2 regions of the Paenibacillus swuensis genome follow, and region 1 is predicted to be linked to the other one. Evidence: a T-box and tRNA genes for the amino acid it is inferred to sense, from the RefSeq annotation. Region 1 holds a T-box; the other holds one or more tRNA genes.
What was found. A T-box is a leader RNA that pairs with one kind of tRNA and senses whether it is charged. The one in region 1 lies ahead of SY83_RS13760 (valine--tRNA ligase), so its partner is inferred to be a tRNA-Val.
Positions count from the first base shown of each region.

Region 2: it encodes a tRNA-Val, which carries the amino acid that the T-box ahead of SY83_RS13760 (valine--tRNA ligase) is inferred to sense. The anticodon was not compared.

Region 1 covers NZ_CP011388.1:3,132,723-3,138,067, forward strand. The annotation lists gene hemL (glutamate-1-semialdehyde 2,1-aminomutase) at 1-408, shown strand, start outside; gene SY83_RS13750 (RluA family pseudouridine synthase) at 405-1,370, shown strand; gene SY83_RS13755 (LysM peptidoglycan-binding domain-containing protein) at 1,474-2,736, shown strand; gene SY83_RS23340 (hypothetical protein) at 2,814-2,978, opposite strand; T-box leader at 3,170-3,408, shown strand; gene SY83_RS13760 (valine--tRNA ligase) at 3,458-5,345, shown strand, end outside.
Region 2 covers NZ_CP011388.1:69,250-74,594, reverse strand. The annotation lists rRNA gene SY83_RS00465 (23S ribosomal RNA) at 1-1,323, shown strand, start outside; rRNA gene rrf (5S ribosomal RNA) at 1,398-1,514, shown strand; tRNA gene SY83_RS00455 (tRNA-Ala) at 1,549-1,624, shown strand; tRNA gene SY83_RS00450 (tRNA-Asn) at 1,639-1,714, shown strand; tRNA gene SY83_RS00445 (tRNA-Ser) at 1,718-1,807, shown strand; tRNA gene SY83_RS00440 (tRNA-Glu) at 2,042-2,116, shown strand; tRNA gene SY83_RS00435 (tRNA-Val) at 2,128-2,203, shown strand; tRNA gene SY83_RS00430 (tRNA-Met) at 2,225-2,298, shown strand; tRNA gene SY83_RS00425 (tRNA-Asp) at 2,387-2,463, shown strand; tRNA gene SY83_RS00420 (tRNA-Thr) at 2,494-2,569, shown strand; tRNA gene SY83_RS00415 (tRNA-Tyr) at 2,580-2,665, shown strand; tRNA gene SY83_RS00410 (tRNA-Gln) at 2,676-2,750, shown strand; tRNA gene SY83_RS00405 (tRNA-Lys) at 2,765-2,840, shown strand; tRNA gene SY83_RS00400 (tRNA-Leu) at 2,885-2,965, shown strand; tRNA gene SY83_RS00395 (tRNA-Gly) at 3,042-3,116, shown strand; tRNA gene SY83_RS00390 (tRNA-Arg) at 3,122-3,198, shown strand; tRNA gene SY83_RS00385 (tRNA-Pro) at 3,215-3,291, shown strand; tRNA gene SY83_RS00380 (tRNA-Gly) at 3,299-3,372, shown strand; tRNA gene SY83_RS00375 (tRNA-Arg) at 3,380-3,453, shown strand; gene lipA (lipoyl synthase) at 3,829-4,707, shown strand; gene SY83_RS00365 (YutD family protein) at 4,747-5,345, shown strand, end outside.

The DNA of each region.
Region 1 (5,345 bases):
CCGATTTATCAAGCAGGAACCTTGTCCGGGAATCCGCTTGCGATGGCGGCGGGATACCATACGCTGCGTTTACTTGGGGAACCGGGTGTCTACGAGCGGTTGGAGCAATTATCCTCGCGTTTAGCGGACGGGTTTATGCGGAACAGCGCGGAACGGGGAATCGAGTCTACGTTGAATCGTGTCGGTTCAATGGTATGTCCGTTCTTTACGGCGACCGAGGTGGTCAATTATGATACCGCGAAAACTTCGGATCTGAACCGGTTCAAAACCTATTTCGGTCAAATGCTAGATCTGGGCGTCAGCGTCGCCCCTTCCCAGTTTGAAGGGATGTTTGTTTCCGCCGTGCATACGGAAGAAGATATCGACCGGACGATTGAAGCGCATCGCACCGCGCTCCAAGGACTGTGATCCCTGTTGATTCAACCGGCCAACCTGAAGATAAAGGGTCGCAAACCACGGTTTCGTCCAGTCTGAAGGGGTCCGGTGCTCAGCGCAAAGGCGAATGGCTCGAGCTTGGCATCACCGCGGCTGATCTTCAAGATTTGGAGACGGCCGGCATCACCGACTTCGTCAGCCGTCTCCTGCGCACGCCGCCGGCGTTCGCGCGCAAACTGCAAGCTTCCGGCGGCCTGCAGCAGAGCGGCGACAAGCTGCGGCTGCGTTTGTTCGGGGCGGAGCCTGCAGGCTTCGCGCCGGAGTGGATGGACCTCCCCGTGCTGTATGAAGATGACTATGTGCTAGTCATTCTCAAACCAGCCGGGCTTAAAGTCCATCCCACCGACGGTGAACCCGGCACGTTGGCGCACGGCGTCGCCTCCTACTTCGAATGCACCGGCCAAGCTTGCGCTGTGCGTCACGTCCATCGTCTGGACGAATGGACGAGCGGGCCGGTGCTTTACGCCAAGGGCGCGCTTGCCCTCGCGCGCCTCGATGATGCGATGCGGCGCAAGGCGATCGGCCGCATCTATGTGGCGCTGGCCGCCGGCGAGCTGTCACCGCCGGCGGGCCGCGTGGATCTGCCGATCGGGCGGGATCGGCATCACAAGCAGCGGCGCAGAGTGTCGCCTGGGGGCGAGGAGGCCGTCACGTATTACGAGACGGTCTCCTCCGCCGGGGGCGCTTCACTCGTACGGCTGCGCCTCGAGACGGGACGCACGCATCAGATTCGCGTGCATATGAGTCATCTCGGGCATCCGCTGCTGGGGGACAGCCTATACGGAGGCAGTCTGCATCAAGGGATTACCCGGCAGGCGCTGCACGGGGAAAGACTGATCTTTCCACATCCGTTGACCGATGAAGAAATTGAAGTTGCAGCGCCGTGGCCAGAGGATTTCTTGGCCGCATGCGCCAAACTCCAACTAAAAATGTAGTCATGCTCCTTTCCCTTCGGCCATATATATAGACGGAAAGCATTTTGGATTCTCAAGACGAGCAGCCAACGATTTTCCGATGGTTGAAGGGAGGATTTGTATAGTGACGGAGCATAACGGGTTAAGATTTGATATTTATGAACGCGTTCATCTGGCTGAAGAAGGCATTGGCATTGCTGAATTGGAAGAAGCCGAGCTGCTGCCCTATATTGAGGTGTATTCCAACGGAGAGCAAGCCGTGCTCAGAGGCAGCTTGTTGCTTACCGGCAAATATCTGGGGGAAGACGAGTTCAGAAGCAGCGTAGAGCTTCAGCACTCCATCCCCGTGGAAATTTCCATTCCCATGACACGTGTCAGTCGGTTGGAAGATATCCAGGTGGAAATTGAAAACTTTGATATTGACGTGTTGTCCAACCGAAGCTTAAATGTCACAGGATTGCTTACACTGCGGGGTGTACAGCTGGTAACGGAAACGGTGGAATCCCGCTGGGACGAGGAAGAAATCGTCGCCGTGCACCAAACGGAAGATGTGCGTGAGCTTTACAACCCTCGCAATTATCCGCTGGATGCTGAACCTTCCATCTCCGCAGCGGAGTACTATGAACAACTCAATCAACAAACACAAGGTGAACGTCCTCTGTACCCATGGGAAACGGAATCCAGAGAAAACGAGTCTCAAGGGGAGAGCACACCGTACACGGGTACCGCCAGCTATAATACGTTGTTATCTGAGCCTGTTTCGGAAGACTATAATGCCGTTTCCGATCCGGAAGCTTATGCTTATGACGCGGGGCAGCGTACGGAACAAGAGGTTTATTATTCGGCTGAGGCTCAGGTTCAGGCTGAAGAGGAGCCGAACTATAATTCCTACGAGCAGGCGGGTTACGCCGCTTCCTATGGACAACAAGAGCAGCAAGAGTCCGCTTATTCCTATGATGACTCCTCCTATGATCGCAACCAAGAAAACTATGTTGCCGAAGAATACAAGGAGCCTAAGCTGGCTTTCGGCGTGAAACGTGATCAGGAAGTTGATCCAAGCGCCCCTGCACCATACGGATTGCAGAATCTGATACATACGTCTGCGCCCAGAGATGCCGATGCCGGGGAAGAGGAAACGGAAGCCTATGAGAGCGCGGCGTATATCGGCGGTTCATCTGGAGATGAATTGCAGTGGAAGAATTTATTTTTGGCCAATGCAACCGAAGAAACTTCTTTCCGTAAGCTTAGAATGTGTATCGTTCAGAGGGAAGAGACCATCAGTACCATTGCTGAACGATATAACTTGAACCCGCGGGAAATTGCGCTTTACAATCGCTTGGACGATCAGACGGTGTCCGCAGGGCAAGTGCTGTACATTCCGCGCTGACCATAATAAAAAAGCCTCCCCGCCGAAATCGGACTGAAAACCGATGACGTGCAAGGAGGCTTATATTTTGCCCGTGATTAGTACATGTCGAGCAGAAAGCCCAGATAGGCCAGAAACAAACCAAACAGCAACACGATGTCAAACCCCGTCGGAAACAGCAATGTGCGCACGAATTGAACACAGATAACCGGAAATAAAACCCCTTTAACTTGATAACGGATTCTCCACCACCAACGTTCCACCGCGAAACCTCCTCATTCTCTATCCGTTCTTTCTGTCATCTTATGAAATACGCCCGGCAAATGTCCCTGTACCCTCAGTTTATGAAGAAGATAAGCTCGCTTATGACTCCGTTTGGACTTACAAAAGATTGACTCCTCCTTCAAGAATGAGTATTATAGGGATAATAAATGTCTATACTGAGTTCTAATAAGGAATGACGTTGATCGGGAGGAGTACGCAGCCAACCCTGCAGAGAGCGAAACCATTTGCTGAGAGGTTTCGCAGGATGTAATTGCGGAAAGTCGCCCGGGAGTTGCTGGATCTGTACAGATCAGCCGGTTGCAGCCGTTATCTGTTGAGTGCCGTGTGCGGAGCTATGGGTTTAAACCGAGCTGAACATTCACACGGAACAAAGGTGGTACCACGGAAGCTAAACCTTTCGTCCTTTGGGGCGAAGGGTTTTTTTGTTGTTTAAATCGATATTGTGGAGGAAACAGTCATGTCAGAACCAACCGAAACGAAACAAACAGGCTCCATGCCGACCACTTATGATCCCAAAGCCGCCGAAGCGAAATGGTACGCTTATTGGAACGAACATGGTTTCTTTAAAGCCGGAGAGCGCAAAGACGCGGAAACGTACACCATCGTTATACCGCCTCCCAATGTTACGGGTATGCTTCATATCGGCCACGCTTTGGACTTTACATTGCAGGATATCCTGATTCGCACGAAACGCATGCAAGGCTATGACGCCCTATGGCTGCCGGGTACCGATCACGCGGGGATTGCCACACAAACACGTGTGGAAGCGAAGCTGCGGGAAGAGCAGGGGCTGACCCGTTATGATTTGGGCCGGGAGAAATTTCTTGAGCAAGTGTGGGACTGGAAAGATCAATACGCGAACACGATACGGGATCAATGGGCCAAAATGGGCTTGTCGCTGGACTACAGCCGCGAGCGATTCACGTTGGATGAAGGCTTATCCAAGGCGGTTCGCGTTGTATTCAAAAAGTTGTACGATAAAGGCCTGATTTACCGCGGTAACTATATTATTAACTGGGATCCGGCAGCGCGTACGGCCTTGTCGGATATCGAGGTTGAATATAAAGAAGTTCAGGGCAATCTCTATCATTTGCAGTATCCGTTAAAAGACGGCGGAGGATATATCACGGTGGCTACCACGCGTCCGGAGACGATGCTTGGCGACACCGCGGTCGCGGTGCATCCTGAAGACGAGCGCTACAAGCACTTGATCGGTTCCATGCTCGTACTGCCCATTATTGGCCGTGAAATCCCGATTATCGCCGATGATTACGTGGAGAAAGAGTTCGGCAGCGGCGCGGTGAAAATTACACCGGCTCATGATCCGAATGACTTTGAGATGGGTTTGCGTCATAACCTGCCGCAGATTCTTGTCATGGACGAATCCGGCACGATGAACGCGAATGCAGGCAAGTATCAGGGAATGGACCGCGCGGATTGCCGCAAGGCTATTGTCGAGGATATGAAAGCCTCTGGCGTATTGGTGAAGATCGAGGAGCATGTGCATCAAGTCGGTCACAGCGAACGCAGCGGTGCGGTGGTAGAGCCGTATTTGTCCACGCAATGGTTTGTGAAGATGAAACCGTTGGCGGAACGCGCGATTGAAGCGCAGAAATCCGGAAAAGGCGTGCAATTCGTTCCGGACCGTTTCGAGAAAATTTATTTACATTGGATTGAGAATGTAAGAGACTGGTGTATTTCGCGTCAGCTTTGGTGGGGACACCGGATTCCTGCTTGGTATTGCCAGACTTGCGGCGAACCGACCGTATCCGATGAGGAAGCGACTTCCTGTTCGCATTGCGGTTCCTCGGATTTGCGCCAGGATAACGATGTGCTGGATACATGGTTCAGTTCCGCGCTTTGGCCCTTCTCCACGTTGGGCTGGCCTGACGATGCCGAAGATCTCAAGCGTTATTATCCGACAGGCGTATTGGTTACGGGTTATGATATTATCTACTTCTGGGTAGCCCGGATGATTTTCACAGCATTGGAATTCACGGATGAAATTCCGTTTAAAGATGTGTTGATCCATGGATTGGTACGCGATTCCGAAGGACGCAAGATGTCCAAATCACTTGGAAACGGCGTGGATCCGCTCGATGTGATTGAGCAGTACGGCGCTGACGCCATGCGCTTTATGATTTCAACAGGCAGCACGCCTGGTCAAGATCTGCGCTTCCGCTTCGAGAAAGTGGAGCAGGCGCGTAATTTTGCCAATAAGATCTGGAATGCTTCCCGCTTTGCCCTCATGAATTTGGAAGGCGTAACGGCAACGGATATTGATATTTCCGGAGAGCTGGGGACAGCCGACCGCTGGATTCTGCATCGCTTGAATGAAACGGCTC
Region 2 (5,345 bases), 1.9 Mb from region 1:
ACTCTGGCTGCCGAGAAAAGCCTCTAGCCAGGTGATGGTGCCCGTACCGCAAACCGACACAGGTAGGCGAGAAGAGTATTCTAAGGCGCGCGGAAGAACTCTCGTTAAGGAACTCGGCAAAATGACCCCGTAACTTCGGGAGAAGGGGTGCCTCGGTAGGGTGAATAGCCCGAGGGGGCCGCAGTGAAAAGGCCCAAGCGACTGTTTAGCAAAAACACAGGTCTGTGCGAAGCCGTAAGGCGAAGTATACGGGCTGACGCCTGCCCGGTGCTGGAAGGTTAAGGGGAGCGGTTAGGAGCAATCCGAAGCTGTGAACCGAAGCCCCAGTAAACGGCGGCCGTAACTATAACGGTCCTAAGGTAGCGAAATTCCTTGTCAGGTAAATTCTGACCCGCACGAATGGCGTAACGACTTGGGCGCTGTCTCAACGAGAGATCCGGTGAAATTTTAATACCTGTGAAGATGCAGGTTACCCGCGACAAGACGGAAAGACCCCATGGAGCTTTACTGCAGCTTGATATTGGACTTTGGTACGATCTGTACAGGATAGGTGGGAGCCTGAGAAGGGGGAGCGCAAGCTTCGCCGGAGGCGCCGTTGGGATACCACCCTGATCGTATCGGAGTTCTAACCTGCGCCCGTGAAACCGGGTGAGGGACAGTGTCAGGTGGGCAGTTTGACTGGGGCGGTCGCCTCCTAAAGAGTAACGGAGGCGCCCCAAGGTTCCCTCAGAATGGTTGGAAATCATTCGAAGAGTGCAAAGGCATAAGGGAGCTTGACTGCGAGACATACAGGTCGAGCAGGGACGAAAGTCGGGCTTAGTGATCCGGTGGTACCGCATGGAAGGGCCATCGCTCAACGGATAAAAGCTACCCTGGGGATAACAGGCTTATCTCCCCCAAGAGTCCACATCGACGGGGAGGTTTGGCACCTCGATGTCGGCTCATCGCATCCTGGGGCTGAAGTAGGTCCCAAGGGTTGGGCTGTTCGCCCATTAAAGCGGTACGCGAGCTGGGTTCAGAACGTCGTGAGACAGTTCGGTCCCTATCTGTCGTGGGCGCAGGAAATTTGAGAGGAGCTGTCCTTAGTACGAGAGGACCGGGATGGACGTACCGCTGGTGTACCAGTTGTCTCGCCAGAGGCATCGCTGGGTAGCTATGTACGGACGGGATAAGCGCTGAAAGCATCTAAGCGCGAAGCCCCCCTCAAGATGAGATTTCCCAATTTAGTAAGACCCCTTGAAGACGACGAGGTTGATAGGTTCGGGGTGGAAGTGCAGCAATGCATGGAGCTGACGAATACTAATCGGTCGAGGGCTTATCCAATGACCTGAATTAACAGGTTAACGCGTAGTTTACATTCATTCACATTCAGTTTTGAAGGATCAAACCTTCAACAGTTTGGTAACAATGGCGAAGGGGAACCACGCGTACCCATCTCGAACACGACCGTTAAGCCCTTCAGCGCCGATGGTACTTGGACCGCAGGGTCCTGGAAGAGTAGGACGTTGCCAAGCAGCCCCCACTTTGGAGTAAAGTGGGTTTTTTCATGGGGCCATAGCTCAGCTGGGAGAGCGCCTGCCTTGCAAGCAGGAGGTCAGCGGTTCGATCCCGCTTGGCTCCACCAGAATGTAACACTATTCCCTGATAGCTCAGTTGGTAGAGCACTCGACTGTTAATCGAGTTGTCACAGGTTCGAGTCCTGTTCGGGGAGCCATCTGGAGAGGTGTCCGAGTTTGGTCGAAGGAGCACGATTGGAAATCGTGTAGGCGCCACAAGCGTCTCAAGGGTTCGAATCCCTTTCTCTCCGTAGCTTTACCTCATATGCATGGGATTCGAGACCCGAGGGGTTCGGTGAAGCATAAGCTTCGTAAGGATTACTTCGCATTCTCGAAACGTAGTGGAGAGCATCCCTTTCTCTCCGTAGCTTTACCTCATATGCATGGGATTCGAGACCCGAGGGGTTCGGTGAAGCATAAGCTTCGTAAGGATTACTTCGCATTCTCGAAACGTAGTGGAGAGCATCCCTTTCTCTCCGTAGTAAGGCCCGTTGGTCAAGGGGTTAAGACACCTCCCTTTCACGGAGGTAACAGGGGTTCGAATCCCCTACGGGTCACCATCACATATTTCGGAGGCTTAGCTCAGCTGGGAGAGCATCTGCCTTACAAGCAGAGGGTCGGGGGTTCGATCCCCTCAGCCTCCACCATATATACTTTATATTTAATGACGCGGGGTGGAGCAGCTCGGTAGCTCGTCGGGCTCATAACCCGAAGGCCGCAGGTTCAAATCCTGCCCCCGCAATTCAACCCCGCAAAGTGAAGATAAGCTCTGTAGCTTATTCTGATTACTTTGCGGGGACCCCAATCAGGGGATGAAGACTTTTCAGTGTGGAGCCGTGGTGTAGAGGCCTAACATGCCTGCCTGTCACGCAGGAGACCGCGGGTTCGAATCCCGTCGGCTCCGCCATTTTTTTTGCCCAAAATTAAATTGTACCTTGCCGTTGTAGCTCAACTGGTAGAGCAACTGACTTGTAATCAGTAGGTTGGGGGTTCAAGTCCTCTCGACGGCACCAGCTTTAACTTGGAGGATTAGTGAAGTGGCTAAACACGGCAGACTGTAAATCTGCTCTCTGACGAGTTCGGTGGTTCGAATCCATCATCCTCCACCATTTTCTATGATGGGGATTAGCCAAGCGGTAAGGCAACGGACTTTGACTCCGTCATTCCAAGGTTCGAATCCTTGATCCCCAGCCATTTCTCTCTTATGAGAGCCATTAGCTCAGCTGGTAGAGCACCTGACTTTTAATCAGGGTGTCGTAGGTTCGAATCCTACATGGCTCACCATTTACCTTTAACCAGGTAAACCTATAACTTGCCTGTATTACTATGCGCGTGTGGCGGAATTGGCAGACGCACTAGACTTAGGATCTAGCGCCTATGGCGTGGGGGTTCAAGTCCCTCCACGCGCATAAAAGCTTCCCGGGTAATATGAAGATATGCTCTGTAGCATATGCTTGTTATTTCCTGGCAAGTCCCTTTTTTCTTGCGGAAGTGGCTCAGCGGTAGAGCATCGCCTTGCCAAGGCGAGGGTCGCGGGTTCGATTCCCGTCTTCCGCTCCATATATGCGCCCTTAGCTCAGCTGGATAGAGCGTTTGACTACGAATCAAAAGGCCAGGAGTTCGAATCTCTTAGGGCGCGCCATTTATATTTATACTCTCGGGATGTAGCTCAGCTTGGTAGAGCACCTGGTTTGGGACCAGGGGGTCGCATGTTCAAATCGTGTCATCCCGACCATTTCAATGCGGGTGTAGTTCAATGGTAGAACTTTAGCCTTCCAAGCTAATAGCGTGGGTTCGATTCCCATCACCCGCTCCATACATATGTCCCAGTAGCTCAGCCGGATAGAGCATACGCCTTCTAAGCGTACGGTCGGGGGTTCGAATCCCTCCTGGGACGTAAAAATGATTAGACGCAGAAATGCGTCTTTTTTTATGTCCACGTAGATACGAATTCCCGACAAGGGGGACGTCTTAGCGCATTCGGCAAGAGCACAGCCCGGCCGCAGCGGAGTCGCGAGCACCATAGGACGGGATTACCGTCCTGATGCAGCATCGCATCCCTCCTAGGACGGCATTACGCTTCTACGATAATATCCGTGTGACCAGTCCATAAACGACCTTTGCACCTTTAGGGATATGAATATGTTCTTTGTCGCATCAAATGTGAGAGTCCATCGTGGAATGATTGACGATTCGTGATATAATACTATTGATATGGACGAACATTCAGACAATGAATATACATCTCTGAGATAGAAAGTAGGCGTTGCCCATGGCAGTGGACTCTAAAGCCAAGAAACCGGAATGGCTGAAAATTAAATTAACGACTGGTGATAACTATAAAGAAATTAAAGAAATGATGCGCTCGAAGACGTTGCACACCGTTTGCGAAGAAGCAAAGTGTCCGAATATTTATGAATGCTGGGCGAACCGTACCGCAACGTTTATGATTTTGGGGGATATTTGTACGCGCGCCTGCCGTTTCTGCGCCGTGAAAACTGGACTCCCCACAGAACTTGACTTACAAGAGCCGGAGCGTGTAGCGGAAGCAGCGGCGCAGATGAATTTACAGCACGCGGTTATTACTTCTGTAGCAAGAGACGATTTGAAAGACGGCGGGGCTTCTATATTCGCCGCTACGGTGAAAGCAGTGCGTGAACGCTTGCCGCTGTGCAGTGTCGAGGTGTTGATTCCGGATTTCATGGGTGAGGAATCTTCCCTGAGAATCGTAATGGACGCTAAACCCGATATCCTCAACCATAACATTGAAACAGTGGAACGCATGTCCAACCGAGTTCGCGCTAAAGCCAAATATAAACGTTCCCTTCAACTGCTTCAACGTGCCAAAGCTATGAATCCCAATATTCCTACTAAGTCCAGTATCATGCTGGGTGTCGGCGAGGAATGGAACGAAATTATTCAAGCAATGGAAGACTTAAGGGCCGTAGACTGCAACATCATGACAATCGGCCAATATTTGCAACCGACCAAGCAACATCTGGATGTTGTGAGATTCTATCCACCTGAAGAATTTGCCGTGCTGAAAGAAGAAGGTATGAAACGCGGGTTCAGCCATGTGGAATCAGGACCCTTTGTCCGCAGCTCCTATCACGCGCATGAGCAAGTGCAGTCCGCGCAACAACACCAATAATATAAAGCAATGTAACGCGGATAAAGGGGGAAACAGGCTTTGATTCAGTTGACCGAGAAAACGTACGAAATCATACAAGAGTATAAGAACGGTTGGAATGCCGAAGCATTCCGTGAACGATACAGCGAGGTTCTTGAACGTTATGATTACATTATGGGAGACTGGGGCTACAGCCAGCTTCGGTTAAGAGGCTTCTTCCGTGAAGAAAATCCCAAGGCAACCCGCGAAAGCTCGGTAGCGTGTCTTCAGGATTACCTTAATGAGTATTGTAATTTTGGGTGCGCGTATTTTGTATTGGAGAAAATTACGGAATCGAACTTTGCTGCCGGCGATAAAGCGAAATGGATTGTTGTGGATGAAAGCAAACCGGCAGAACGGCATACACCGAAGGCGCCGGAACCGAAAGGGGAAGCACAGCAGGATTCCGTTTCCGAAGGCAAAGGAGCACAAGACGGAAAGTCGCCCCGATCGGAAGGCAGATCGCAGGATAACCGGAGAAATCAAGGGCGTTATCAAGATCGCAATGCCGGAGGCCGTGCCTCAGCCACAGATGGCAAACCGGATAAACGAAGAGGCGAGTTGAAGCCTGACCGCAAGCAACACCAGGATCGTCCTCAGGAAGGCCGTCCTCAGGGTTT